4 regions of the Actinacidiphila glaucinigra genome follow, and region 4 is predicted to be linked to each of the others. Evidence: riboswitches for the same ligand, from Rfam matches in the RefSeq annotation. Region 4 holds a riboswitch; each other region holds the start of a gene.
The links. A riboswitch is a leader RNA that binds a small molecule or an ion and turns the genes downstream of it on or off. The one in region 4 is predicted to bind cyclic di-AMP.
Positions count from the first base shown of each region.

Region 1 (7,097 bases), 3.3 Mb from region 4:
CGAGCACTTCTCCTGGTTCATGACCACGACCCTGCACACCGACCCGGCGCAGAGCGACTTCGACACCCGGCTGCAGATCGCCCAGCTCGACCGGATCGCCGCCTCCCCGCACGCGGCGGCCGAGCTCGCGGACAACTACGCGGGCCTGGAGATCGGCTAGCCCGCCGGGACGTGTTCATGCGGCACCCGGCGGTCCGCAACCGCACCGCGCGGGATTACCGTGAGAGCCATGGAAGACAAGGGCACGCCGGTCGGCCGGCGCGTGGTGCTCGGGATGCTCGGGCTGGGCGCCCTCGGGGTGGCGTTCGGCAGCCGCGCCCAGGACGGACTGGACTCGGCGCTCTCCCAGGTGGCGGGGAAGGATCCGACCGGGCTCAGCGGGCTGCTCCCCGGGGGCGGCGGCTTCCGCATCTACAACGTGGCCGACTCCGTCCCCCACCGGGACGCGACCGACTACCGCCTCACCGTCTCCGGCCTCGTCGACCGGAAGGCCACCCACACCCTCGCCGACCTGCGGGCGATGCCGCAGACCCGGCTGGTGCGCGACGTGCAGTGCGTGACCGGGTGGCGCGTGCCCGGTACGCCCTTCGAAGGGGTGCGGCTGTCCCACCTCCTCGACCTCGCGGGCGTGCAGGACGGTGCCGGGGCCGTCCGCTTCACCTGCTTCGACGGGGTCTACAGCGAGAGCCTCACCCTCGAACAGGCCCGCAGGGACGACGTCCTGGTCGCCCTGAGGATGCAGGACAAGCCGGTCAGCACGGCCCACGGCGGCCCCGTGCGGCTCTACGTGGCGCCGATGTACTTCTACAAGTCCGCCAAGTGGCTCTCGGGCATCGAGGTCACCCGGGACGTACGGCCCGGCTACTGGGAGCACTACGGCTACGAGGTCGACGCCTGGGTCGGCCGCTCGAACGGACGCCACGATGACCCCACGTCCTGACAGGGTGCGCCGCTTCACCCGCGGCGAGCGCCGGGTGCACCGCGCGACGGCCGCCCTGATGCTCGTCTGCCTCGTCACTGCGGCGGCCCTCTACCTGCCGCCGCTCGCCGAACTCGTGGGCCGCCGGCGGCTGGTGGTCACCGTCCACGAGTGGTCCGGCATCGCCCTGCCGCTGCCCGCCCTCCTGGGCCTCGCCTCCCGCGCCTTCCGGCGCGACCTGCGGCTGCTCAACCGGTTCGCCCCGTACGACCGCGGCTGGCTGCGCGACGCGGTGCGCCGCGTGCCCCACGACCGGCGTGCGGCGGGCAAGTTCAACGCGGGTCAGAAGCTGTACGCGTCCTTCGCCGCGGGTGCGGTGCTCGTCATGCTCGGCACGGGGCTGCTGATGATGTTCCCGCACCTGAGCGGTGTGGTGTGGCGTACCGGTGCGACCTTCGTCCACGACTGGCTGGCCCTGGCGGTGGCGGCCGTGGTGGCGGGACACCTGTGGATGGCGGCCGACGACCCGGAGGCGCGGCTGGGGATGCGCACGGGGTTCGTCGCGCCGGAATGGGCGCGTCGACACCATCCGCGGTGGGAACACGCGGAGCCGGGTGAGCCGGGGCCGTCCGACGCTGACGTTCCGTAGCGGAGACATGCGGCCCGCGGGGTCCGCGGGGAACTGAACCAGACAGCGGTGTCAGTCTCTTGACGTGCCGTCGACGATCGCGGTCGGCGGCACGTCGTCATGTTCATGTAATTTTTGCCGTCCGACATCTACTCGCATAGACCCCCGCGGCTCCATCCTGGCTTCGCACACCAGTACCACCTGTTCGGTTCCGCATCCGGTTGCACCCCCATGCCCGCGCGTCACAACGCGCCCGTCAGTGACTGGAGTCCCCATGCGCCGAATCACGACCGGCTTCGCCGCCACCGCAGTCGCCGCCGTCGCCACCGTCGTCTTCACCGTCCCCGCCCAGGCCGCTCCCGCCGACAAGGCCCAGGTGCTGTCCAGTTGGACTCAGACCAGCGCCTCCAGCTACAACACCTGGTGGTCCGCCCGCGGCAACCAGGGTGCCTGGGCGGCGTACGGCTTCGACTGGTCCACCGACTACTGCAGCAGCTCCCCGGACAACCCCTTCGGCTTCCCGTTCCAGAACTCCTGCGCCCGCCACGACTTCGGCTACCGCAACTACAAGGCGATGGGCTCCTTCTCCGCCAACAAGAGCCGCCTCGACAGCGCCTTCTACGAGGACCTCAAGCGCATCTGCGCCGGCTACAGCGGCGCCACCAAGACCGCCTGCAACGGCACCGCCTGGACCTACTACCAGGCGGTCAAGGCCCTCGGCTGACCCCGGGAACACGGCGGCCCGGCACCGGGAGCTCCGGTGCCGGGCCGTTGCCGTGGGACAGGGTCAGGCGACCGTGCCGGACTTGGCGATCTCGATGCGGGCGCTGGTGGCGCCGGTGCGCGAGCCGAGCGACTCGACCTTCTTGACGACGTCCATGCCCTCGACGACCTCGCCGAAGACCACGTGCTTGCCGTCGAGCCAGTCGGTGACGATCGTGGTGATGAAGAACTGCGAGCCGTTGGTGTTCGGGCCCGCGTTGGCCATGGAGAGCTGGCCGGGCTTGGTGTGCTTGAGCTGGAAGTTCTCGTCGGCGAACTTCTCGCCGTAGATGCTCTTGCCGCCGGTGCCGTTGCCGGCGGTGAAGTCGCCTCCCTGGAGCATGAAGTCGGGGATCACGCGGTGGAAGTGCGAACCCTCGAAGCCGAAGCCGTGCTCGCCGGTCGCGAGCTCACGGAAGTTCCGCGCGGTCTTGGGGACCACGTCGTCGAACAGGGTGAACACGATCCGTCCGGCGGGCTCGCCGTCGATCGTGATGTCGAAGAACACGTCGTTGCTGTTCATGCCCCCATTTTCGCATCCGTGGCGCCCGGCCTCCGACGCGCCCCGCGGAAACGCGCTTGACGGGTGACCCGGCCGGACACCACCATCCGGGGCATGCCCGAATCCGTGATCTTGGAAGGCCGGCACGTCCGCCTGGAGCCGCTGAACGCCGCCCACACGGACGGGCTGCTGCGCGCCGCCGGCGAATCCCGCGACACCTACGTCTACACCAAGGTGCCGGAGGACCGTGCGGCGATGGCGCGCTACGTCGAGGAGGCCCTCCAGGAGCAGGCGACCGGGACCGCGCTCCCCTTCGCGGTACGGGACGTCCGGCGCGACACCCTGATCGGCTCCACCCGGTTCCTGGACCTCGACTACTGGACGGCCGCCCCCGCCCGGCCGGCGGGCCGCTCCGTGCCCCGCGGCGGCGCGGTGCCCACCGTCGCCGAGATCGGCAGCACCTGGCTCGCCGCCTCCGCCCAGCGCACCCCCTGCAACACCGAGGCGAAGCTGCTGTTGCTCACCCACGCGTTCGACGTGTGGGGTGTGTTCCGCGTCACCTTGAAGACGGACGCGCGCAACGCGCGTTCCCGGTCGGCGATCGAGCGCATCGGCGGCCGCTTCGAGGGCATCCGCCGCGCCCACACCCGTGCCGTGGACGGCACCGTCCGCGACAGCGCGTACTACTCGGTCGTCGCCGAGGAGTGGCCCGGTGTCCGCGCCGCGCTGGAGGCCCGTCTCACCTGAGCCCGGCGGCGTACGCGAGGACGGGCCGGACCCACGGGGTCCGGCCCGTCCTCGCGTACGGAGAGGCCGCTACGGGATGCGGACGCCCGCCTCGGCGGAGAGACGGTCGATCTCGGCGAGCTCGTCGGCGCCGAGCGGGCCCGCGTCGAGGGCGGCGAGGTTCTGGTCGAGCTGGGCGACGCTGCTCGCGCCGATGAGCACGGAGACGACCCGCGGGTCGCGCAGCACCCAGGTCAGGGCCAGCTGGGCCAGGGTCTGGCCGCGCTCGCCCGCGAGCTTGTCGAGGGCGCGCAGGAAGGTGAGCTTCCGCTCGGTCAGGGCGTCGCGCTTGAGGAAGTGGCCCAGCGCCATCCGCGAGTCGGCGGGCACGCCGTCCAGGTAGCGGTCGGTGAGCTGGCCCTGGGCGAGCGGCGAGTACGCGATGAGGGCGGTTCCGGTGTCGCCGACGGCGTCGAGGACGCCGTCCTCCGGGTCGCGCTGGAGGATGCTGTAGGCCGCCTGGTGGATCAGCAGCGGGGTGCCCAGCTCGCGCAGGATCTGCGTCGCGCGGCGGTGCGCCTCGGCGGGGTAGTTGGAGATGCCGGCGTAGAGGGCCTTGCCCTGGCGGACCGCGGAGTCCAGGGCGCCCATGGTCTCCTCCAGGGGCGTGTCCGGGTCGAAGCGGTGCGAGTAGAAGACGTCCACGTAGTCCAGGCCCATGCGGCCCAGGGACTGGTCGAGGGACGACAGCATGTACTTGCGGCTGCCCCACTCGCCGTACGGACCGGGCCACATGTCGTACCCGGCCTTGGTCGCGATGAAGAGCTCGTCGCGGTACGGGCGGAAGTCCTGGGCGAGGAGCGTGCCGAAGTTGGCCTCGGCCGAGCCCGCGGGCGGGCCGTAGTTGTTGGCCAGGTCGATGTGGACCACGCCGCGGTCGACGGCGCGGCGCAGCACCGCGCGCTGGTTCTCCAGCGGCGAAGTGTCGCCGAAGTTGTGCCACAGGCCCAGGGACACGACGGGCAGCAGGACCCCGCTGCGCCCGGTCCTGCGGTAGTCCATCGAGGCGTAGCGGTCGTCGGCGGCGAGGTAGGGCACGCGAGGGCTCCTGGGCGATGTAAGAAAATGTGAGGGATTGGGAGGCTACCGTCGCCGAATCGGCGCTGTCACGTCCGTTTTCCGGGCGCGGCCCGCCGTCCGCGGCCCTTCTCGCCCCGCCGGAGCGGCGGTTGTGGCGCACGCCACACCGCGGGCCGGGCCGGATGGGCGCATCCGGGAATCGCCGGCCGCCCCCGGCGGTTGGCTCAGGGGGTGTTCCTCCGGGCGGGCCCTCAGAAGGGCGCGGTCGGGGGCGGGTTGGACCGGGATGCGTCCTCCCTTATCCGGCATTGAGGCATCTAACCGGACATATGCGCCCACAGTGCATGCGTAATACATCGTTGCGTGACGGGTGTCACGTGCCGAACACGCAGCGCAGACCCCGGGCGACGCACCGTCGAATTTTGCCGCTGAATTTTACCGGGCGATATCACGTGATTACCGAGGGGCAATTTTTCGCCTACGCAGAGCGGACACTTATCACGTAAAGTCACAGAAGTAATTGATCGACTTGCGGTCTGCCGGGGGGCGTGATTCCGCTCCTTGCTCCGGAACGATTCCGTCGTTTAGCTTCCAGATCTCGCAGGACAAATGCCTGCGAGATTCTTCCGGGTAGAACGCCTAGTCCTGCCGCTGCCCGGACGCCGGATGACAAGACCGCACGGCAGGAGCGGGGGACCCAGGTAGTTTGCCGTTCCCGTTGGTCTCGGGACGGCTAGGGGTGAAGTCGCAGCGACATGCCTTGATGTGGCGTGCCCTATTGCGGCCGGGCATCTCCAGCCCGAACCCGACAGCTTACCTCGCAGGCGTCGGAGAGGAATTCGGCATGCCCGGTAAGGGAAAGCACCGTCGCCCGCGGAACACCCGCATCACCCGTATCAGCGCGCTGGCCGGCACCACCGGTGCGGCCGTGGCGCTCCCGATCGTCGGTGCCACCGGTGCCCACGCCGCTCCCGTGAGCGTCTGGGACAAGGTCGCGGCCTGCGAGAGCACCAACAACTGGTCCATCAACACCGGTAACGGCTTCTACGGCGGCCTCCAGTTCACCCAGAGCACCTGGGCCGGCTTCGGCGGCACGAAGTACGCCCCGCGCGCGGACCTCGCGACCAAGGCCCAGCAGATCGCGACCGCGGAGAAGGTCCTGGCGACCCAGGGCCCGCAGGCCTGGCCCGTGTGCGGCCCCAAGGCCGGTCTGACCAAGGCGATGGCCAACCCGTCGGCCACCCCGGAGAGCGTCTCCGGCACGGCCGCGAAGCCGGCCGCCAAGCCCGCCGCCCCCGCCAGGAAGGCCGAGGCGCCGAAGGCCGCCACCGCGCCGAAGAGCGCCGGCGGTTCCTACGCGGTCGCCGGCGGCGACACCCTCTCCAAGATCGCCGACGCCAGGTCGGTCGAGGGCGGCTGGCAGAAGCTGTACGCCGACAACAAGTCGGTCATCGGCGGCAACCCGAACCTGATCTACCCGGGCCAGGTCCTGTCCCTCGGGGAGAAGGCCGCCGCCAAGCCCGCGCCGAAGGCCGCGAAGGCCGCGAAGGCCGCCCCGGCCGCCGTCAAGGCCGCCAGCACCTCCGGCTACACCGCCCCGCTCGACCGCGTCACCCTGGGCACCGCCTACCACCAGGCCGGTGCCATGTGGTCCAAGGGCTACCACACCGGTGTCGACTTCATCGCCTCGACCGGCACCAAGGTGAAGTCGATCGCCGCCGGCACCGTGGTCTCTTCGGGCTGGGGCGGCTCGTACGGCAACCAGGTCGTCGTCAAGCACGCCGACGGCCGGTACTCGCAGTACGCCCACCTGTCCTCGCTGTCGGTCTCGGCCGGCCAGACGGTCTCGGCCGGTCAGCAGCTGGGCCTGTCGGGCGCCACCGGCAACGTGACCGGTCCGCACCTGCACTTCGAGGTCCGCACCACTCCCGACTTCGGCTCCGACATGGACCCGCTGGCCTACCTGCGCGCCCACGGCGTCAACGTCTGATCGAACTGATCCACCGTCATCCGGCGGTAGCCTGTGCCCTGTTCCCCGCTTGTTGGGAACAGGGCACATGCCTTTGGTCTGTGACCGAAAACGGATCGAATATTTCCATTTCTAGTTTCCTCTCGAACGGTCGATCAGTAGCCTCTGTCGCACGTGGTCGTGTCCACGACCAAGTGCCCCGATCGCCGACGACGAGCTGGAGCCGTTGATGGAGCGTCCCGCCTGGGCCCCGCAAGGCATCGATCTCTCCGTGCCGAGCGTGTCCCGCATCTACGACTACTACCTGGGCGGCTCCCACAACTTCGAGGTCGACCGGGAGGCCGGACGGCGGGCCATCGAGGCATTCCCGGGGCTGCCGAAGATCATGCAGGCCAACCGGGCGTTCATGCGCAGGGCCGTGCGGTACTCCGTCGACCAGGGCGTCACCCAGTTTCTGGACATCGGCTCCGGCATTCCCACCTTCGGCAATGTCCACGAGGTCGCCCAGGCC
Region 1 covers NZ_CP109144.1:1,627,241-1,634,337, reverse strand. Annotated here, with positions in the region: gene OIE69_RS07220 (4-hydroxybenzoate 3-monooxygenase) at 1-160, shown strand, start outside; gene OIE69_RS07215 (molybdopterin-dependent oxidoreductase) at 230-940, shown strand; gene OIE69_RS07210 (cytochrome b/b6 domain-containing protein) at 924-1,568, shown strand; gene OIE69_RS07205 (phospholipase) at 1,822-2,271, shown strand; gene OIE69_RS07200 (peptidylprolyl isomerase) at 2,335-2,832, opposite strand; gene OIE69_RS07195 (GNAT family N-acetyltransferase) at 2,926-3,558, shown strand; gene OIE69_RS07190 (aldo/keto reductase) at 3,628-4,635, opposite strand; cyclic di-AMP (ydaO/yuaA leader) riboswitch at 5,268-5,459, shown strand; gene OIE69_RS07185 (transglycosylase family protein) at 5,462-6,607, shown strand; gene OIE69_RS07180 (SAM-dependent methyltransferase) at 6,816-7,097, shown strand, end outside.
Region 1: it holds a riboswitch for cyclic di-AMP, as region 4 does, so the genes downstream of both, OIE69_RS07185 (transglycosylase family protein) here and OIE69_RS22020 (M23 family metallopeptidase) in region 4, are expected to answer to the same signal.

Region 2 (7,097 bases), 980 kb from region 4:
GGCAGTGGGGATCGGCCACCTGGGGCAGGACGCTAAACCTGGACGCCGCGAGGGGGCTCCGCACTGTGCGGGACTGGTCAGATTCGGCCGTGGACTGCCCACGGATGACCGCTGTTCGACGGGTGACCTGGTCACTTCCGGTCCGGCCGTGACCGATGTGACGGAAGAGTGCGACCTCGGTGCCGGACGCTGGTATGAGCCTGGCTAGGGTCCTGAGCCATGGACGTACTCATCAACCTGATCGTCGGCCTGCACATCATCGGCATCGCCGCGCTGCTGGGCGGCTTCCTCACCCAGATGAAGGCCATGGGCCGCGGCGAGGCCCGTTTCGTGCCGGGCATGCTGCACGGCGCGCTGACCATGCTGGTCACCGGCGCGCTGCTGGTCGGCCTCAACCAGGCGGACGACCAGCCGGTGAACAACATCAAGATCGGCGTGAAGCTCGCGGTCCTGGTGGTGATCCTCGGCCTGGTCTACGTCAAGCGGGACGAGGAGAAGGTGCCGGCGGCGGCCTTCGGCACCGTGGGTGCGCTGACCACCGCCAACATCTTCATCGCGGTGCTGTGGACCTGAGCCCGGCCGCGGACGGCCGGGCGGGGGCTCAGGCTCAGGCCATCCGGGCGTAGCCGTAGATCGGCATCTCCGTGATCGGCGCGATCTTCACCACGCTCCCGGTGTGGGGGGCGTGGATCATCTGGCCGCCGCCGATGTAGAGGCCGACGTGGGTGATGTCCGAGTAGAAGAAGACCAGGTCGCCGGGTTGCAGCTGGTCCGCGCTCACGCGGCTGCCGAAGTCGACCTGGTCGTAGGTGACACGGGGGATCGAGACGCCCGCCGCGCCCCAGGCGGCCTGGGTCAGGCCCGAGCAGTCGTAGGAGTTCGGGCCGGTGGCGCCGTACACGTACGGCTTGCCCAGCTGGGCCCGCGCGAACTCGATCGCCTTGGCCGCCTTGGCGGCGTAGGTCCCCGACGCCGGAGCCGTCGAGCCCGAGGAGCCGGCGGACGAGCCCGACTCCTTCGCCGCCGCCTCCTGCGCGGCCTTCTCCTTGGCGGCGATCTCCGCTGCCTTCTCGGCGGCCTCCTCCTGGCGCTTCTTCTCCAGTGCCGCCAGCCGCGCCTTCTCCTGGGCGGTGAGGCTGTTCAGCAACTTCTGCGCCGCGGCGAGCTTCTGCTTGACCGCGGTCTTCTCCGCGCTCAGCCGCTGCTGCGCCTCGGTCAGCTTCTGCAGGCTCTCCACGGCCTCGGAGCGCTTGGCCGTCGTCTCGGCCTGCTCGGAGCGGAAGGTCTCCAGCGCGTGCTCCTGGCGGTCGGACAGGCGGTCCATCAGGTGCGCCTGGTCCAGGAACTGCTGCGGGTCGGAGGTGAGCAGGAAGGTCGTCGTCCCGTCCAGGCCGCCGCCGCGGTACTGCGCCGCGGCGTACTCGCCGATCGTGCGGCGGGCGGCGTTGAGCGTCTCGGTCTTGCGGGCCACCTGGTCGAGCAGCGCGTCGGCGCGCGTGCGCTGCTGCCCGGTCTGCTCCTTGGCGCCGTTGTAGCGCTCGGTGGCGGCCTCCGCCTGGTGGAAGAGCTTGTCGACCTGGGCCTTGACCTCGGTGATGGAGGGCTTGTCGGGTGAGGCGGGCGCCGCGCTCGCGCTCTCGCCGAAGAGGGTGACGGTCGCCAGTGCGGCGGTCGTGAGTCCCACCGCGGCGCGGGGGCCGGGGACGGTCAGCGCGCGCGGGCGCGGCTTGCGGTGCGTCGCCAAGTCAGGCGGCTCCTTCCGTGGACCGCCTACCGGGTTAGCTGTCGGGTTCGGGCTTCGGAAGGCCGCCCTACGGTCCGTGCGGGCGCGTCGCGCTCGTACCGACCGATTCACCCCAAGGTCGTGGGTCCCCGGCTCCGGCGGTCGCCGGACTCAGCGGAGGCGGCCCGTGACGGCACGGTCGCCGCCGCGTGGAGCGGACCGCCTGATCCGGCACGGTAGTCAACTGCGGGGGTCCGTGGGAACCCTGGTGTTCGAATTGTCCGCAATCATTTCGTGACCTTCACCATTCGGGGCCGTGACGGGCCCTGTTCCGCCCGGTCGTGACGGGACGGGGCCGGACGGGGCCGGACCGGGAAAGGGGGGACCGCGGGCGCGCGCGGCGGCCGGCCCGGGACGGCACCCGGGGCGCCCGGTGCGTCCGGGGCGTACGGGCTCGGGCAAGCGGCGCAACGTTGTCCGTCCCACGGCCTAGACTCGGGAGGCGATGAGCAGCCTCTTTGACGACAGCTTCCTGGCCGGCCTCGAACCGAGGGAGGAGGAGCCCCCGCCGCCTCCCGAGGACGGGCCCGAGACGGTTCCCGACGACCTCTTCGAGGGGCGCTTCGACGCGCCCGTGGACCGGGACGCGTACTACCGCGACGGCGCCCCCCGCCCGGCCGTGGACCCGGCCGCGCTGCTCGAAGGCCTGAACGACGAGCAGCGCGCCGCCGTCGAGCACTCCGGCTCCCCGCTGCTCATCGTCGCCGGCGCCGGCTCCGGCAAGACCCGGGTGCTCACCCACCGCATCGCGTACCTGCTGGGCGCCCGCAAGGTGCACCCCGGCCAGATCCTGGCGATCACCTTCACCAACAAGGCCGCCGGGGAGATGAAGGAGCGCGTCGAGCAGCTGGTCGGCCCGCGCGCCAATGTGATGTGGGTCTCCACCTTCCACAGCGCGTGCGTCCGCATCCTGCGCCGGGAGTCCAAGAGGCTCGGCTTCACCTCCAGCTTCTCGATCTACGACGCGGCCGACTCCAAGCGCCTGATGGCGCTGGTCTGCCGTGACCTGGACCTGGACCCCAAGCAGTTCCCGCCGAAGTCCTTCAGCGCCAAGGTCTCCAACCTCAAGAACGAGCTCATCGACGAGGAGACCTTCGCCGACCAGGCCGAGAACCCCTTCGAGAAGAAGCTCGCCGAGGCCTACGCGATGTACCAGTCGCGGCTGCGCGAGGCCAACGCGCTCGACTTCGACGACATCATCATGACCACGGTCAACCTGCTCCAGGTCTTCCCGGACGTCGCCGAGCACTACCGGCGCCGCTTCCGGCACGTCCTGGTCGACGAGTACCAGGACACCAACCACGCCCAGTACACCCTGGTGCGCGAGCTGGTCGGCACGGCGACCGGGGACGCGGCCGAGGGTGAGGAGCCCGCCGAGCTGTGCGTGGTCGGTGACGCCGACCAGAGCATCTACGCCTTCCGCGGCGCCACGATCCGCAACATCCTCCAGTTCGAGGAGGACTACCCGCAGGCCCGCACCATCCTGCTGGAGCAGAACTACCGCTCCACCCAGAACATCCTGACCGCCGCCAACGCCGTCATCGAACGCAACGCATCGCGCCGGCCGAAGAACCTGTGGACCGAGGCCGGACAGGGCCCGGTCATCACCGGCTACGTCGCCGACCAGGAGCACGACGAGGCGCAGTTCATCGCCGACGAGATCGACCGGCTCACCGACGCCGGGGACGCCCGTCCCGGTGACGTGGCGGTCTTCTACCGGACCAACGCGCAGTCCCGTGTCTTCGAAGAGGTCTTCATCCGCGTCGGCCTGCCCTACAAGGTCGTCGGCGGGGTCCGCTTCTACGAGCGCAAGGAGGTCCGGGACGTCCTGGCCTACCTGCGCGTGCTCGCCAACCCCGAGGACACCGTCCCGCTGCGCCGCATCCTGAACGTGCCCAAGCGCGGTATCGGGGAGCGCGCCGAGGCGATGGTCGACGCCCTGTCCGCGCGCGAGCGGATCTCCTTCGCCGCCGCGCTGCGCCGGGTCGACGAGGCCTTCGGCATGGCCGCCCGCTCGGTCAACGCCGTCAAGCGCTTCAACGAGCTGCTGGAGGAGCTGCGCACCGTCGTCGACTCCGGCGCCGGACCCGCCACCGTCCTGGAGGCCGTGCTGGAGCGCACGGGCTACCTGGCCGAGCTCCAGGCCTCCACCGACCCGCAGGACGAGACCCGCATCGAGAACCTCCAGGAACTCGCGGCGGTCGCTCTGGAGTTCGAGCAGGAGCGCACCGAGGAGGAGCCCGGCACGCTCGCCGAGTTCCTGGAGCGGGTCGCGCTGGTCGCCGATTCCGACCAGATCCCGGACGACGACGAGGGCGGTGGCGTCATAACGCTGATGACCCTGCACACCGCCAAGGGCCTGGAGTTCCCGGTGGTCTTCCTGACCGGCATGGAGGACGGGGTCTTCCCGCACATGCGCGCGCTCGGCCAGACCAAGGAGCTGGAGGAGGAGCGGCGGCTCGCCTACGTCGGCATCACGCGGGCGCGGCAGCGGTTGTACGTGACGCGGTCCACCATGCGCAGCGCCTGGGGCCAGCCCTCGTACAACCCGGCCTCGCGCTTCCTGGAGGAGATCCCGGAGCCGCTCATCGAGTGGAAGCGCACGGGCGCCTCCGCGGCGCCCTCCGCCTCGGTGTCGGCGGCGGCCTCGATGCTGTCGCGTTCCTCCTCGAAGAGCGGCCCCTCCGGTTTCGCGACGCGGCGCACCCAGGACCGTCCGGTCATCTCGCTGGCGGTGGGGGACCGGGTCACGCACGACACGTTCGGGCTGGGCACGGTCGTCGGGGTCGACGGCAGCGGGGACAAGGCCAAGGCCGTCATCGACTTCGGCGACGAGCGGCCGAAGGTGCTGCTGCTGCGGTACGCGCCGGTGGAGAAGCTCTAGCCGGGTCCGGGTCCGGGTCTTGGCCTTGGTCGGTCCGGGGCCCGGGGTTCAGCGCGGGTCGACCCCGTGGTTCAGCAGCCACTGCAGCGGGTCGACGGCTGAGCCGCCGGCAGGACGTACCTCGAAGTGCAGGTGCGGTCCGGTGGAGTTGCCCGAATTGCCGGAGTAGGCGATGACGTCGCCGGCCTTGACCGAGCCCGAGCGGATCTTAGTGCTGCTCAGATGGCAGTACCAGGTCTCGGTGCCGTCGGGGGCGGTCACTATCGCCATGTTGCCGTAGGCGCTGTTCCACTGGGTGCGCACGACGCCGTCGGTCGCGGCCATCACCGGCGTGCCGTAGTCCACCGGGAAGTCGATGCCGGTGTGGACCGACATCCAGTTCACGCCCGCCTGGCCGAAGTAGGCGCTCAGGCCGTGGTTCTTCACCGGGAGCATGAACTTGGGGCGCAGCTGCTCCTTGAGCGCCGCCTGCGCCGCCTTCTTCGCGCGCTCCTGTGCCTGGCGCTCCTTGAGGTCGATGCGCTCCTGGCTGCGGCTGGCGCGGTCGGTGAAGTCGTCGACGTCCCGGTTGACCCCGGCGAGCTGCTGGTCGAGCTTCGTGGTCGGGGCGTTGGCCGCCTCCGGGGCGCCGTCGGCCTGGGTGCGGCTGCTGTCGGCGGCGTCCTCGGTGTTGACGGTGACGGCGGCCGCGCAGGCGACGCCCATCACCGCCACGGAGGGGACGGCGACGGTGAGCAGGGCCGAACGCCGGGCCGGGCGGCGCCTGCGGTTCCCGCCGCCGCTTCCGCCGCGTGGGCGCGGAAGGGCGGCCGCGGGGGTGCCTTCCGCGGAGTCGTGCTCCGGTTCCGGCTCGGCGTCGTCCTCGGTGTCGTCGTAGGACTCGGGCTCGTAGGACTCGGGCTCGTAGTGCTCGGCCTCGAAGTGTTCGGGGGCGTAGGCCTCGGTCCCGTACTGCTCCGGCTGCTCGTAGAGGGCGGCCTCGGGCGCGTGGCCGTGGGCGGCCTCGGGCTCCCCGTAGGCGGCGTGGACGGCAGTGTGCTCGTACTGCGTGTAGTCGTAGGCCGCCGTCGGCTGCGGCTGCGAGGGGTCCAGGTACCAGGTGCCGGTGGTCGCGCCCGTGTGGTCGCCGTAGCCGGCGCTCTGCCCCGAGGGCCAGTGGCCGGTCGCCGTGGTGTCGTACGAGACGGTGGCGTAGGAGCCCGTGTCGTAGGCCGGGTAACCCTGGCAGGAGCCGAAGAGGGGATCGTCATTCGCGTGAGCGGCGCCCGTGGGCGCGTACGAGGCGTCGGAATGTCCCTCGTACCCATAGCCGCTGTACTCGGGGGCGTACCCCGCCGGATGACGGTCGTTCACCGCTTCTCTTTCGCCTCGGCAGCAGGAGAATTAGCGGCGACTGTATCCCCCAGCGGGCGACGCCCACAATCTTCGGCGGGATTCAGGGATCCCCGATGCCTTGTGTTCGATGGCCTTTCGATGCTTATGGGGGCAAGGCCGTCAGGCGGCGTCCGCGGCTCCCGACGCCAGTTCCTCGCCCAGCAGCGCCTGCCGGATGCCGGCGGCGATGGCGGCGTGGACCGGCATGGTCAGATGCCCGACCCCCGCGACGTGGACGTTGCGGGCGATGAGGTCCGGGTGGTCGAGCCGGGCGGCCTCGACCGGGCTCATCAGTTCGTCCAGATCGCTCCAGAACGCCACGAAGCGGGTGCGGCAGCCGGTCGCCGGCTTGGCCAGCTCCTCGATGAGGTCGGAGTTGGGCCGCATCTGGCGGACGATGGGGTGCGGGTTCAGCAGCGGCGCCGCCCGGGTCCCGGCGTGCGGGGTGCCCAGGGTGACCACGGTGCGCACCCGCGTGTCGCCGCCCAGGCGCTGGGCGTAGTAGCGCGCGATGAGCCCGCCGAGGCTGTGGCCCACGATGTCCACCCGGCGGTGCCCCGTCTGCTCGCAGATCTGTTCGACGTGGCGTCCGAGGAGGGCCGCCGCCGTACGGATGTCGCAGGTCAAGGGCGAGTAGTTGAGCGCTTGCACATGCGGCCAGCCGTGCCGCCGCAGCGACCGGCGGAGCATCGCGAACACCGAACGGTTGTCCACGAAGCCGTGCAGCAGGAGCACCGGGGGGTGGCTCCGGCCCGCGGTGGGGAGCCGGGGCGGGTCCTCGGAGTCACCGGCCGCCGGCTGCGGCCCGCGTTCCTGGAAGATTCCGGTCGGGTAGAGGAAGACATGACCGGTCAGGATGGCGATCTCGATCGCCGCGGCTCGTACGTAGGCCGCCTGGCGTACCAAGCGGTCTCCGACACCGAAAGACAGGACGCCCATGGCCTACCTCCCGTGGGCACACGGAGACGGCCCTGTCCCCCGTGCGCCGAGAACGCGACGGCCCGCGTCGCCTGCTGAACGAAGGACGACCACGGGCCGAACGCGTTTCTAACGTGA
Region 2 covers NZ_CP109144.1:3,930,165-3,937,261, reverse strand. Annotated here, with positions in the region: gene OIE69_RS17305 (hypothetical protein) at 220-573, shown strand; gene OIE69_RS17300 (C40 family peptidase) at 608-1,744, opposite strand; cyclic di-AMP (ydaO/yuaA leader) riboswitch at 1,753-1,910, opposite strand; gene pcrA (DNA helicase PcrA) at 2,229-4,667, shown strand; gene OIE69_RS17290 (M23 family metallopeptidase) at 4,716-6,020, opposite strand; gene OIE69_RS17285 (esterase/lipase family protein) at 6,162-6,980, opposite strand.
Region 2: it holds a riboswitch for cyclic di-AMP, as region 4 does, so the genes downstream of both, OIE69_RS17300 (C40 family peptidase) here and OIE69_RS22020 (M23 family metallopeptidase) in region 4, are expected to answer to the same signal.

Region 3 (7,097 bases), 2.7 Mb from region 4:
TGATGGCGCAGCTGATCCACCTGGAGGCCGCCGCCCCGGAGCAGGACATCTCGCTCTACATCAACTCCCCCGGCGGGTCCTTCACCGCGATGACCGCGATCTACGACACCATGCAGTTCGTCAGCTGCGACGTGTCGACGGTGTGCGTCGGCCAGGCGGCCTCGGCGGCGGCCGTCCTGCTCGCCGCCGGAACGCCCGGCAAGCGGCTGGCGACCCCCGGCTCGCGGGTGCTGATCCACCAGCCCTCGTTCGCCGAGGTGATCCAGGGCACCACGGCCGACCTGGAGATCCAGGCCAGGGAACTGCTCCGCCGGCGCGACCAGTTGGAGGAGCTGCTGGTCAGGCACACCGGGCAGGACCCGGAGCGGATCCGGGCCGACATCGAACGGGACACCATTTTTGACGCCCCGTCGGCGCTCGCCTACGGCCTGGTGGACCGGCTGACGATGAGCCGCAAGGACGGCGCAGGCCGCGCACCGCGCGCCCTGCGGTGACCGGCGGTGGTGCCCGAACTGCCCCCGCTCCCGGCCCTGACCCGGGCCGAGGGCGAGCTCGTCGACGCCTATCTGGGGGTCGTGGACCTGCTGGGCCGGATCAACCCGTCCCGTTCCAGGGACACCTACGGGGCGCTGCGCGCCGCGCAGGCCCTGGTGGGACGGGCCGCGGAGCTGCGTGACGCGCTGACGCTGATGCACACGCGCGGGGAGAACGAGGTGCACACGGCGACGATGGAACGGGCGCTGCGGGTGCTCGACGGCGAACGGCGCGCGGGGCAGGTCGCCTTGCCGCCGTCAAGGCCTCGCTGACGGAGCGTCACGACACACTGGTCCGTTCGGGCGGCACGAACTCGAACCGAATGGACTCGCCCGATCGTTGTATCTGTCGTGGACGGCCGAGTGGCCCCGAGTTGCGCGATATGGCCGCACACATCCGGAATCTGACGCTCCGTCCCTGGTGTTCGACTCCTTTCGAGTCGTCAGTCCGGGCCATGTGTCGTGGAGTCCACCCGAATAGGTGAGTCGTGAACAGACTCACATTCGACCGGTTGCGCTGGGAATCGGACGCTTCGGTGGGTGATCATCCCTTCGACGACAAGCCCCCGCCATCCCGGCGGGGCGGTCCGCGCGGACGCCGAATCCTGCCGCCGCGCGGATGCCAGGTCGACGACGACGCATCGGCAGGAGCGGAGGACCCGAGCACGACGGGTCCGGCGCCGGTCGCCGGACCCTTGGGGTGAAGCCGCATCCGCGGCCGGGCATCTTCGCCTGCCCGAACCCGACAGGTCATCCTTCGCAGGCGGACGACGAAGGGTTGCGCATGAGTGCGCCGACAGCCATGTCCGGGGTCCTGTGCCGGCTGGGGGCGGTATCCGCCCTCACGGCGGCCGCCGTTGCCGGTCCCGCGGTACTGCCCGAACTCGCCCAGCAGGCCGAGGCGGCGACGGTCTCCGCCAAGGCACTGAAGATCGCGGCGTCCAAGAAGGGCGCGCTGTACCAGTACGGGGCCGCCGGTCCCGGCAGGTTCGACTGCTCCGGGCTCACCTTCTACTCCTTCAAGAAGGCGGGCAAGAAGCTCCCTCGCACCGCGGGGGCGCAGTACAACAGCGTCCGGCACATCCGGAAGTCCGCACGGACCCGTGGTGACCTGGTCTTCTTCCACTACGGGAGCAACGTCTACCACGTGGGGATGTACGCCGGGCACGGGAAGATCTGGCACTCCCCCAAGCCCGGCGGACGGGTGCGGCTGGAGAAGATCTGGAGCCGCAGTGTCTGGTACGGCCGGGTGAAGTGACCCCGGTCGCGTCGCCCGGGAGCCGGGGCTCCCGGGCGACGCGACCGGCGCTGTGGACACGGGGCCGACGGCACGTCACATCGCCCCGAGGGCGGAATGGCGTGGGCGCGGATCGCCAACGGCAGCGCGGCGAGCGTGCAGGCGTTCACGGCGGCGGGATTCGTGCCGATGGGCGCCGAGGCGCTGCCGCTCGGCCGGGAGGACCGAGGGCCGCCGGGGTCACTCGACGGCGGCGGTGGCGGTGGCCCAGGGCAGGCTGATCCACACCGTCTTGCCGCCCTCCGCGGTGGGAGTCACCAGGAGCGTACCGCCCGCCTCCGCCGTGAGGTGACGGATGATCACCATGCCCCGGCCGTTGTCCTGCTGCACGGCGGCGGGCAGCCGCTGGGGCCACCGTGGGTGACTGTCGGTGACCCCGATGCGCAGTTGCTCGTCCCGGTCCAGCTGGACGTCGAGGGTGAAGGTGGGCGACTGGCCGAAGGTGTGCAGCACCGCGTTGGTCGCGAGCTCGGAGACGATGAGCCGCACGGAGTCGGCGGGGTCCGAGTCCTCGGACATGCCCCACTCCACCAGCAGGTCGCTCACGTAGCGGCGTACCGCGGGGACCGAGGCAGGGTCGCTCGGCAGGGTGACGGATGCTTCCTGGTGGTCTGCCATGGCGACGCTGTCCCTTTCCCGCCGTGACCAGGACGCCGGCGCCCGCCGCGCCCGTGGCCGCGCGCGCGACGGCCGAAGGCGCCGTGCCCCGCCTTCCGCGCGGCACGTCCCCGTACGGCACTCACGCGCCAGAGTGTCACCCATCGTGCCCTTAATCCGGTGCCACCACAGCTATATGCATATATCTGTCGCCCAAAGCGGTGAACTCTGCTACGAGAGAACGTATTTGCGCGGCAGACTTCGCTCGGGGACCGGCGAGGGTGCCGGGAACCGGGAGGTGCACACACCATGCAGCAGGTGCCGGCGGTACGCCGCCGAAAGATCGGCTCGGAATTGCGCCGTCTGCGCGACACGGCGGGGCTCACGAGCGGTGAGGCCGCCCAGCGCCTGGGATGGCACCAGTCCAAGGTGAGCCGGATCGAGACCGGCCGCAGCGGAGTGCGACCCGAGGACGTCACGGCGCTGCTGGACGTGTACGGAGTGCGCGACCAGCGACTGCGGGAGATGCTCGCCGCCCTCGCGGGCGAGGGCGACCGGCGCGGCTGGTGGCATGAGTTCCGGGAGGAACTCCCCTCCGCCTACCGGGACTTCATCTCCCTGGAGACCGACGCCTGCCGTGCGCGGACACTGGAGACGACGGTGGTGCCGGGGCTGCTGCAGACCCCGGACTACGCCCGCGAGCTCACCCGTTCCGTCCTCCCGCAACTCGGTCCGCGGCAGATCGCGACCCTGGTGCAGGTGCGGATGGCCCGCCAGGCGGTGCTGCGCGCCGAACCGCCGCTGGAGCTGTGGGCGGTGCTGGACGAGGCGGTGCTGCGCCGCAGCGTCGGGGGTCCCGGAGTGATGGCGGCGCAATTGAGCCATCTTGTGGAGCTGGGTTCACTGCCTCATGTGCATCTGCAGGTGCTGCCTTTCTCGGCCGGTGGGCATATAGGCGTTACAGGCCCTTTCGTAATCTTCTCATTTCCGCGCATTGCTGATCTGGACGTGGTTGTTCTCGACCATTTGACGAGTAGTCTCTATCTGGATCAGCACGAGGACGTCAGGGCGTACGGTGCTGCCTTCAATCGGTTGCGCTCCCATGCCCTGTCGAGTGAGCAGTCGCTGTCCTTCATCTCAGGCATCCGCAAAGGCGCGTAAGGAGGCACACCCCCCATGTCCGACGCTCTGCCTCAGTACGTCACCTCCAGTGCGTCCCTCTTCGGTGTGAATTGGCGACGCAGCAGCTACAGCACGGCGGCGAACAACTGCGTCGAGACGGCCCTCATCGGGGACGGGCCGCTCTCGGGACAGCTCGCCGTACGCGACTCCAAGGATGTGCGCGGCCCCGCCCTGCTCTTCCCCCCGGCGGCCTGGGCGGAGTTCCTCGCCGCCGTGGCGACGGGGAGCCTGACCGAACACCCCTGATCTCAGGGGCGCGGCGGCGCCGTACGGACGATCGTCCCCACGGCGTCGCCGATCTCCCGGTCCGTCAGATCCGCCCGCGCGGTGAGCCGCAGCCGCGAGATCCCGTCGGGCACGGACGGTGGCCGGAAGCAGCCCACCGCGAGACCCGCCGCGCGGCACGCCGCGGCCCACTCGACCGCCGCCTCGGGCGACGGCGCCCGCACCGACACCACGCACGCGTCCGGTGCGGTGGCGTCCAGCCCCGCCCCCGTCAGCCGCTCGTACAGCTCGCGGGCGACCGCCCGGGCCCGTACGGCACGCTCCGGCTCCCGCCTCAGCAGGCGCAGCGCGCCGAGTGCCGCGCCCGTCGCCGCCGGGGCGAGGCCCGTGTCGAAGATGAACGTCCGCGCGGCGTTGACCAGGTGCTCGATGACCCGGGCCGGGCCGAGCACCACGCCGCCCTGGCTGCCCAGGGACTTGGAGAGGGTGGCGGTGCACACCAGTCCGGGCTGGCCCGCCAGACCCGCCTCCGCGGCCGCCCCCCGGCCCCCGGGGCCGAGCACCCCGAGTCCGTGGGCGTCGTCCACCAGCAGCGCGGCCCCGTGCTCAGCGCAGGCGGCGGCCAGCGCGCGGAGCGGGGCGGCGTCGCCGTCCACCGAGAAGACCGAGTCGGTGACGGCCACGGCGGGCCCGTCGTGGCCGCCGAGCGCCTTGCGCAGGGCGTCCGTGTCGGCGTGCGGCACGACCTCTGTGCCGGCACGGGAGAGCCGGCAGCCGTCGATGAGCGAGGCGTGGTTGCCGCTGTCGGAGACGATGAGCGTGCCCGGCTCGGTGGTGAGCGCGGTGACGGCGGCGAGGTTGGCCGCATAACCGGAGGCGAGGACCAGCGCCGCCTCGAAGCCGCAGAAGGCGGCGAGTTCGGCCTCCAGTTCGGCGTGCAGCTCGGTGCTGCCGGTGACCAGCCGCGAACCGGTCGATCCGGCGCCCCAGCGCAGGCAGGCGTCCGCGCCGGCCCGGGTCACCTCGGGGTGGTGGGCGAGCCCCAGGTAGTCGTTGGAGGCGAGGTCCAGCAGGGGTGAGCTCGCGGGCCGGGGCCGCAGGGTGCGCACCAGTCCGGCGGCGCGACGCCGTTCGGCGTGCGCGTCGATCCAGTCGAACGGGTCGCGGGTCATGGTCGTCCCCTGGGGTCGGCTCGGAGGTTTCGGCAGCACCGTAGTGTGCCGGACCGTCTCGCACGGTGTGGTGATGCACACACCCTGAGCGAGCGGTCTTGTGGGATGTCCCATTGGCCGCGGCCCGTGCCGTGCGTCAGGATCGCGGCATGGAACTGCTCAATGCTTTGGTGGAGAAGGGCCTGCGCCGCGAGCTGCCGACCCGCGAGGAGGCGCTCGCCGTGCTGGCGACCTCCGACGACGGACTCCTCGACGTGGTGGCCGCGGCCGGCAAGGTGCGCCGCGCGTGGTTCGGCCGCCGGGTGAAGCTGAACTACCTGGTCAACCTGAAGTCGGGGCTGTGCCCGGAGGACTGCTCGTACTGTTCGCAGCGGCTCGGCTCGGAGGCCGGGATCCTCAAGTACACCTGGCTGAAGCCCGACGAGGCGGCGGCCGCCGCGGCGGCGGGGGTCGCCGGCGGCGCCAAGCGGGTCTGCCTGGTGGCGAGCGGGCGCGGCCCGACCGACCGCGACGTGGACCGGGTCTCCAGGACCATCGAGGCCATCAAGGAGCAGAACGAGGGCGTCGAGGTCTGCGCCTGCCTGGGCCTCCTCTCCGACGGGCAGGCCGATCGGCTGCGCGGCGCGGGCGCCGACGCGTACAACCACAACCTCAACACCTCCGAGGCCACCTACGGGGACATCACCACCACCCACACCTACGCGGACCGGGTCGAAACGGTGCAACAGGCCCAGGCGGCGGGCCTGTCGGCCTGCTCGGGGCTGATCGCGGGCATGGGCGAGAGCGACGAGGACCTGGTCGACGTGGTCTTCGCGCTGCGCGAGCTGGACCCCGACTCCGTCCCGGTGAACTTCCTCATCCCCTTCGAGGGCACGCCGCTGGCGAAGGAGTGGAACCTCACCCCGCAGCGCTGCCTGCGCATCCTGTCGATGGTGCGGTTCGTCTGTCCCGATGTGGAGGTCCGCATCGCGGGCGGCCGCGAGGTGCATCTGCGGAGCATGCAGCCGCTCGCGCTGCACCTGGCGAACTCCATCTTCCTGGGCGACTACCTCACCAGTGAGGGCCAGGCCGGCAGGGCCGACCTGGACATGATCGCGGACGCCGGTTTCGAGGTGGAGGGCGCCGGCGAGGTGACCCTGCCCGTGCACCGTGTGGACGCGGCCGCCGCGGCCGGGGGCTGCGGTGCCCACGCCTCCGCGGGCTGCGGTTCACCCGGCGAGGGCGGCGGCTGCGGCCCCTGCGGCGGCCACGCCCACGGCACCGGCCACGGCGACGCCGCGCAGCCGGCGGCCGCGGGTGCCGCCCGCACCGACCTGGTGGCCGTGCGCCGCCGCGGCACCGGCACGGACCTGCCCCCCAATGCCTGAGCCGCTCACCCCGGGCGAGCTGCTGGCACTGGACCGGGAGCACGTCTGGCATCCGTACGGGCCCATGCCGGGCCGTCAGGAACCGCTCGTCGTCGAGTCCGCGGCCGGGGTCCGGCTGCGGCTCGCCGAGCCCGTCGAGGGGATGACCGACCTCGTCGACGGCATGTCGTCGTGGTGGTCGGCGATCCACGGCTACAACCACCCCGTGCTCAACGAGGCGGCCCGCGGCCAGCTGGACCGGATGAGCCACGTGATGTTCGGCGGGCTCACCCATGAGCCGGCCGTGCGGCTCGCCGCCCGCCTGGTGGAGATCACCCCCGAGCCGCTGCGGCACGTCTTCCTCGCCGACTCCGGCTCGGTCTCGGTCGAGGTCGCGGTCAAGATGTGCCTGCAGTACTGGCGTTCGCTCGGGCGGCCGGAGAAGCAGCGGCTGATGACCTGGCGCGGCGGCTACCACGGCGACACCTGGCAGCCGATGTCCGTCTGCGACCCCGAGGGCGGCATGCACGGGCTGTGGTCCGGCGTCCTGCCCCGGCAGGTCTTCGCGGACGCGCCGCCGGCCGCTTACGAGGAGGCGTACGCGGGCCACCTGCGGGAGACGATCGCCCGTCACGCGCACGAGCTCGCCGCGGTCGTGGTGGAGCCCGTCGTGCAGGGCGCGGGCGGCATGGCCTTCCACTCCCCCGACTACCTGCGGGTGCTCCGCGAGGCGTGCGACGAGCAC
Region 3 covers NZ_CP109144.1:7,645,938-7,653,034, reverse strand. Annotated here, with positions in the region: gene OIE69_RS34485 (ATP-dependent Clp protease proteolytic subunit) at 1-494, shown strand, start outside; gene OIE69_RS34480 (hypothetical protein) at 501-806, shown strand; cyclic di-AMP (ydaO/yuaA leader) riboswitch at 1,158-1,314, shown strand; gene OIE69_RS34475 (C40 family peptidase) at 1,318-1,791, shown strand; gene OIE69_RS34470 (ATP-binding protein) at 2,011-2,448, opposite strand; gene OIE69_RS34465 (helix-turn-helix domain-containing protein) at 2,737-3,588, shown strand; gene OIE69_RS34460 (DUF397 domain-containing protein) at 3,604-3,855, shown strand; gene OIE69_RS34455 (8-amino-7-oxononanoate synthase) at 3,858-5,006, opposite strand; gene bioB (biotin synthase BioB) at 5,156-6,373, shown strand; gene OIE69_RS34445 (adenosylmethionine--8-amino-7-oxononanoate transaminase) at 6,366-7,097, shown strand, end outside.
Region 3: it holds a riboswitch for cyclic di-AMP, as region 4 does, so the genes downstream of both, OIE69_RS34475 (C40 family peptidase) here and OIE69_RS22020 (M23 family metallopeptidase) in region 4, are expected to answer to the same signal.

Region 4 (7,097 bases):
GGCGGTGAGCAGGACGGCCTCGCCGCCGAGGTGGGCGAAGGTGGCGGCGGCGCCCGTGGCGGGGCCGCCGGCGGCGACGGTCTGGGTGCGGGCGGTGAGTTTCTCGTTCGGGGCCGGGACGTGGTCGACGAGCGTGATGACATCGAGAGTGCAGAGGCCTACGAAGAGTGCGCGCATGGGCGCATAGTGGCAGCAGGGGGCGTGCGTTTCGTGTCTTACGCGCCTCCTACGGGTGGGGGTGCACCATTTTTCCGCGAGACCCGACGCGCAGAGCGTCGACACCACTACGCTGAGTGCTCGCAATGGTGCGCGGGGAATGCCGTGAGCAGGAGGACCGCATGGGGAACGCGCGACCAGGTGGGGCGGGTCCGGCGGACGTCGAGGTGGTGCTGGCCAGGGCGCAGAACGCCTTCGACGTCGACGACCGCGTGCTGGGACGGCTGGCGACCGCGCTGATGGGCTGCACGGAGCTGGCGTCCTTCCGTCAGCGCAAGGGGCCGCCGCGCCGGCTGAGCCGCAGGACGTTGCGGCACACGTTCCTGCTGGCCGACGGCAGTACGCAGATGCTGTGGGAGATCGAGCACAACACCGGCCCCGGCGGCGACGAACCGCTGTACGAGGTGTACTCCGACCCGGACGCGCTGGCCGCCGCGCAGCACATGATCGACGCCCGCTTCGGCGAGCCCTCCCCGGAGGAGCTGGAGGCGGAGGCGGCGGACTGGCTGGCGCGGCTGCCGCAGCTGGCGATGGACCTGACGCCCGGGCCCCGGCAGTACTCGGAGGACCACTCCGCCGAGCACGCGTGGCGGGTGCTGCGGCGCGCCGAGAACACGGACGTGCCGGGCGAGGAGCTGCGCAGCCGGCTGGGTTCGGCGGTCGGCCACGACATCGCGTACGTCACCGGGCGGCACACCCGGATCGGCACCGGCCGGGTCGCCGGCTGGACGCTGTACGAGCACGCCTTCCTGCTGGAGACCGGCGAGGAGATCAGCCTCTGGGAGGTCGAGCACACGATGACCCCCGACGGGCGGCCGGTCTGCGAGGTGTACGCCGACGAGACGTCGGCCTGCGACTCCGCGGACGTACGGCTGGAAGGGCTCTGAGCGCGTGACGGCCGCGTTCGGGCCCGGCTCCGGCCGGGTTCCGGATTGCGGCCGGGTTCCGGATTGCGGCCGGGTTCCGGATTGCGGCCGGGGTGCAGCCGGAGGAAATTGGGGCGTAGGCGTGTCGGTGGGAGGCGGGAGGTTCCCATGCCGGTCCTGGCGGAGGTCGAGTTCCCCGGTGTGACGGCCCTGCAGTACGAGGAGGCGAACCACCGCGCGGGGTTCGGGCCCGAGCATCCGCCCGCCGGCCTGCTCTCTCATGCCGCCGTGATCACCAACGAGGGGCTGCGCCTGGTGAACGTCTGGCAGTCCGCCCAGGCGCTCGAGGCCTTCATGGAGATCATGATGCCCGCCGCCAAGGAGTCCGGTTTCCCGGAGCCGAGCGGGCCGCCGAGAATCTCGGAGCTCTACAACTTCGTCGTCCCGTAGACACGGACCGGCGGCCCTGGATGACGGGGGGTGTCACCAGGACCGCCGGAGTTCGTGTGGTCGTACAGGCCGTTCACGGCCGCCGCGAAGAGCCGCGGCCGCTCCCGGCCGGCCGCGTCAGACGGAGAGGCCCTTGCTGCGCAGCCAGCCCATCGGGCCGATCGGGTCGCCGCCGCCGGGGCGCACCTCGAGGTGCAGGTGCGGACCGGTGACGTTGCCCGTGGCGCCGACCCGGCCGATGGTGTCACCGGTGCTGACCTTGCCGGAGGTGACGATCATCGAGGAGAGGTGGCAGTACCAGAGCTCGGTGCCGTCGTCGAGGGTCAGGATGATGCGGTAGCCGTACGAACCGGCCCAGCCCGCCTCGGTGATGGTGCCGCCGTGGATGGCCTTGACCGGGGTGCCGGTCGGGGCGGCGAAGTCCTGGCCGGTGTGGGTGTTGGCCCACAGCGAGCTGGACTCGCCGAAGCCGGCGGTCAGCGAGTACGAGGAGACCGGCTTGACGAAGCTCTTGGCGAGTTCGGCCAGGCGCTCGGCCTCGATCTTCTTCGCGGCCTCCGCCGCGGCCTTCTTCTTGGCGGCGGCCTCGGCGCGGACCCGCTCCTGCGCGGCGGACTTGGCGGCCTTGGCCGAGGCCTCCTGCTGCGCGGCGTTCCTGGCGGCCCGGTCGGCGGCGTTCCGCTGCTGCTGGGCCTGGTCGAGGATGCGGTTGCGCAGCGCCTCACCCGCGTCGGACCGCAGGGCCTCGGCGACGGGCTTGGCCTCGGGGGCGCTGTCGTCGTCGACGAGCGCGCCGATGCCGGGCAGCTGCGACGCGTCGGGCAGATGGGGGAGGGAGACGGGGAGCGGGTTCTTGCCCTCGGCGGTGGCGACCCCTCCGACGCCCAGCACGGCCACGGCCGCGACCCCGAAGACCGCCGAACCGCGGCCCAGGGAACGCTGCTTGGCGACGCGGTGCCGGCCGCGCACGGTGCCCGCGGACTCCTCGGTGGGGTTCCACGGCTCGGCCTGCGGGCCCTCGACGGGCGCGCCCTCGACGTCCCGGGGGCCCCCGAACGCCTCGAAGGCCTCGATGTCCTCCCGCCGCGGGTGCGCGGCAGCGGCCTCGTACGCCTCGGGACCGGCAGCCTCGGGCTCCGCGACGCCGGCGTTCTGGGAGGCCGTCTCCGCGGCGGCGGCCGCGTCGAGCCAGCCGGCGGCCATGTTCCACTGGCCGGTGTCCCAGCCGTCGATGGCGTTCTTCGTCGGCGGTGCCTGCTCGGCTGCCGGGGGATTCCAGCCGGCGGCGATGTTCCACTCGGCGGTGTCCCACTCGGAGTACGCGGTTGCGGACCCCTGTTGCTGTCCGGGTATCAGGGCAGGCTCGTTCGACGCCACGCGGGCGCGCTCCTTTCCTTCCTTCTCGCCTACCGGGTTAGCTGACGGGTTCGGAGCAGGAAGGTCTCCTACGAGGACCGCGGACGGCCCCCGATTCACCCCAGGAAGTGGTTCCCCGGTTCCCGCGGACGGGATTCGGCAAGCGCACGGCGCCGCCCTGTCGGCGGCGGAATAACCGCGCTGCGTTATCGAACGTTAATAGAGGCGCCCGCCAATTCCAAGCCACTCAAGCGAGTTCATGACGGGAATCTATGGGGATGGACAGGGCATAAGCGGACATTGGGTCGTGACTGCCGTGACCTACGGGAAATGTGAGTGTGCATCAGTCGTTATGCGGAAGGGAGTGCCGCGCTCACGAGGAGTGACGGTCACCCCGGACCCCGGCCGCCGAGCGCACGCCCCAGACGGCCGCCCAGGCGCTCGGCCGACGCGTCGGCCGAGCGGTGCGCCGCGAGCATTCCGTGCACTTCACGCTGCAGGACCCGGGTGAACGTGACGTAGTGCGCGGTCGCCGGACGGGCCCTGGCGGCCTGCAGCGCGCACCACAGCAGGGTCGTGTAACCGGGGGTCGCCGCGGACGGCGAGGGCGAGGGCTCCGAGCCGCGGCCCGCGGGGCGGTCGTAGAACCAGGCGCGGGGTTCGTGAGGATCGTCACAGTTGACATCCCCGGCCCCGTATGCAGAGCGTCGCGCGGGGGCGAAACCGGCGCTGAGCAGGGCATGTTGGGCGCCGCGTCCGGTCAGGAAGCGAATCAGGTCCGCGGCGTCGCCGGGGCGGTCGCTGGTGGCCGCCACGCCCAGGCTCTGCCCGCCCAGGGCGGCGACGCCGGGGAGCCGGGCCACGCCGAAGCGGACGCCGGGGGCGAGGGCGGCGTCGAGCCGGTTGTAGGCGTAGGGCCAGTTGCGCATCAGCACGCTCTGCCCCTCGGTGAACTGGGCGAGGGTCACCGACTCGTCGGCCTCCAGGGACTCCGGGTTGAGGTTGTTGGCGGCGCCCAGCCGTCCGAGCTCGTCCAGGCCCTCGCGCAGCCCGTCCTCGGTGCCGATGTAGCGGCCGTCGCCGTCGACGAGTTCGACGCCCGCGGTCCAGAAGGTCTCCAGGGTGTTGACGGTCAGGCCCTCGTACGCGCGCAGTTGGGTGGTGTAGGCGGCGTGGCCGAGCGGGCGGACGTCGGCGAGCAGGTCGCCGATCTTGGCGTAGCCGCGCAGGTCCGCAGGGCGGCGGCCGGCCTTGGCGAGGTCGTCGGTGCGGTAGTAGAGCAGGCCGACGTCGGTGTTGAAGGGCACCGCGTACGTGCGGCCCTTCCAGCGGCCGGCGTCCGCGGCCTGGCGCAGGAAGTCCCCGTCGACGAGGGCGGGGTCGAGCGGACGCAGCAGCCCGCTGTCGGCGAACTCGGCGATCCAGCTGATGTCGAGGTTGACCACGTCGTACGCGGCGGTGCCGGACTGGAAGGCGCCGATCAGCTCGCTGCGCTGCTCGTCGGAGGCGGAGGGGAGCTCGACGAGCCGGGCCGGCCGGTCCGGGTTGCGCCGGTTCCACTGGTCGATCAGGGCGCGGCGGACGCCGGGTTGCCCGCCGGCGGTGAGGTCGGCGTCGCTGGCGACGATCAGCGGCCGGGAGCGGTCGGGTTCCGGGGCCGGGGCCGTGGTGGGGCCCCCGCAGGCCGCGATGGCCGGCGCGAGCAGCACGAGCAGCACGCCGAGGGCGCGGCGCCGGCGGCGGCCGGGGCGCGGGGGCCGGAGGGCGCCGCCCGCGCCTGCGGGGCCCGTGGCTGTCATGACCCTCCCGAGGTGAGGCGGGTGATGGTCTCCGCGACCCGGTTCGGCAGGTCCTGCGTGGCCGCGAGGCAGGCGCCGCCGCCCTCCGTCACCGCCTTGTTGAAGCGCAGCGAGCAGCCGTAGCTCTCCAGGGAGACCACGAGCACGGGGACGTCCACGTCCGGCGGCTCCTCGCGGGCGCTGTCCTCGTCGTCGGTGATGAGGACGATCAGGGCGCCGGGGGAATCGGCGAGGGCGCGGGACCACCGGCGCAGGGCGGTGGCCACGGGGGCGTCCCGCTCGACCGGTGCCAGCGCGCGGATCGCCGCGTCCCGCGCGGCCGCGTCGTTCGGCCCGATCGGCAGGAGGGTGCGGCCGGGAACCGCGGCGATGCCGTACCGGTAGCCGGAGGCGCGGGCCAGGACGGAGCGCACGGCGGGGACGTTGGCGCCGGAGTAGGAGGAGCTGGAGACGTCGACGGCGAAGAGGACGTCGCGCCGGGCACCGCCGGCCCCGCCGTGGTCCCGCAGTGCGGCCTCGATGTCCCCGCGGGTGGCCGGTTCACCGCCCGCCGGGGGGTCGGCGACGAAGACGGCGCTGTCCAACGGGGTGTCGCCGGCCGCGTCCGTCCCGCTGACGTCCGTACGGAAGCCCTGCGCGGCCAGCGCCCGCTGCCCCGGCCCGGAACCGAGCCATCCGGCGAGCCGGCGCACCGCCTCGGCCCGGTCGGCGCGGTCCGCGCGGCCGGTCTCCCAGGCCACCGGTACGAGGGTGAGGTCGAGGGGCGGGACGTCGGCGGGGTAGTAGGCGGTGTACGGGTCGGACTGGTTGCCCAGGCAGGGGGGACGGGACTCCAGGGCGGGGGTGACGAGGCCGGCCAGGGTGGACTCGGCGGTGAGCAGGGCCTGCTGGGTGCCGCGCCGTTCGACCAGCCATGTGCGGGCGGAGCAGGCCAGGGCCCGGTCGTCCGCCGGGGGCACGGCGTCGGTGGTGACCCGGGTGCCGGGCCTCAGGTGCAGCAGCTGGTCCAGGGCGGCGTCCGAGGAGTGCGGTTCCGCGCTGCGGACGACCACGTCCTGCGCGTGGGCGGCGTCGACCAGTTGCTGCGCGGTGCTGCCGGTACGCCCGACGCCCTCCAGCGAGGTGGTCGCGGCGACGACGGCCGGGGAGTGCGCGAGGGTGACCGGCCGGCCGAGGCCGACGACGCTCTCCGGGCGCCGGGTCTCGGCCGCGACCTGGGTGAGGGCGGTGCCGGCCGCCGGTATCCACACGTCCGGGTGCGGCCCCACGTCCCGCAGCGGCAACGCGCAGTCCCCGCCGTCCTCGCAGGCGCGTTCCGGTTCGGCCCAGGCGGCGGAGGCGCGGAAGGCGGCGATGGTGCGGTCGGCCGGCGCCGCGTAGACGGTGGTGTTGATCTGGCCGCAGCCCTCGGGCCGGCCGCCGAGCGAGGCGGTCGTGCCGGTGGCTTCGCTGTCCTGGAAGGCGTCCAGTACGGAGGTCAGCGCGGCGCGCGTCTCCGGCGAGGTGAGCACCCGCAGTTCGAGCGGGGCGGGGCACAGCGGTGCGGGGCGGTGCGCCCATGTCCAGCCGGTGCCGCCGCCCGCGAGCAGCGCCAGGGCGGTGCCGACGCCGACGGCCCGGTGCCAGAGCGGCTGGTGGGGGCCCGCCGTCCAGGTCCAGGTGAAACCGGCGTACTGGGCGAGCCGGCGCAGCGGCGCCAGCCCGCGGGCCCCGCGGGCGGGGCGCGGGGTGAGCCGGGCCTGGGACAGGACGGTGTCGCCGGCGCTGTTGCTGGAGCGCTCGGTCGGGAACCAGGGGTCGTAGTCCACACGCTCGTCGAGCGTGGCGGCGTACTCGCCGGCCAGTTCGTGCAGCCGGACCCCGAGCCGCTGCACGGTGACCGGGTCGTACGGGTCGGTGCCCTCGCTCAGCACCCGGACCAGGGCCCCGGTGAAGGGAGTCGGGTCGATGCCGTCGCCCTTGTGGATGCGCGAGCCGACCGCCGAGGAGGTGATCAGGGAGAACGGCCGCTCGGGCAGCGGCACCAGGCCGGCGTTGCCGGAGTAGCAGCAGTCCAGGACGAGGACGACGCGCTCGGCGCGCGAGGAGGCGAGCAGTCTCAGCAGGTCGCGGTACGGGATGCCGTCGAGACGGGCGCCGTCCTTGGTGGACTCCCGGGTCATCAGGTAGAGCTCGGGTTCACCGGTGCCCAGGTCGACGTAGCCGTGCCCGGTGAAGTGGACCAGCAGCAGGTCCTGGGCCTGGGCGGCGGCGGTGCCGATCAGCCGCAGCGCGCGGTCGCGGGTGCGCGGCTCGGTGAGGGTCTCCACGGTGCGCGGGATGAACCGGCCGAGGTTGCCGGCGACGAGTGCGGCGCGCAGCCGCGCCACGTTGGCCCGGGCGGAGGGGATGTTGGAGAAGTCGCGGGCGT
Region 4 covers NZ_CP109144.1:4,911,262-4,918,358, reverse strand. Annotated here, with positions in the region: gene OIE69_RS22035 (PfkB family carbohydrate kinase) at 1-177, opposite strand, end outside; gene OIE69_RS22030 (DUF6227 family protein) at 339-1,103, shown strand; gene OIE69_RS22025 (hypothetical protein) at 1,251-1,532, shown strand; gene OIE69_RS22020 (M23 family metallopeptidase) at 1,650-2,909, opposite strand; cyclic di-AMP (ydaO/yuaA leader) riboswitch at 2,921-3,060, opposite strand; gene OIE69_RS22015 (extracellular solute-binding protein) at 3,278-4,687, opposite strand; gene OIE69_RS22010 (caspase, EACC1-associated type) at 4,684-7,097, opposite strand, start outside.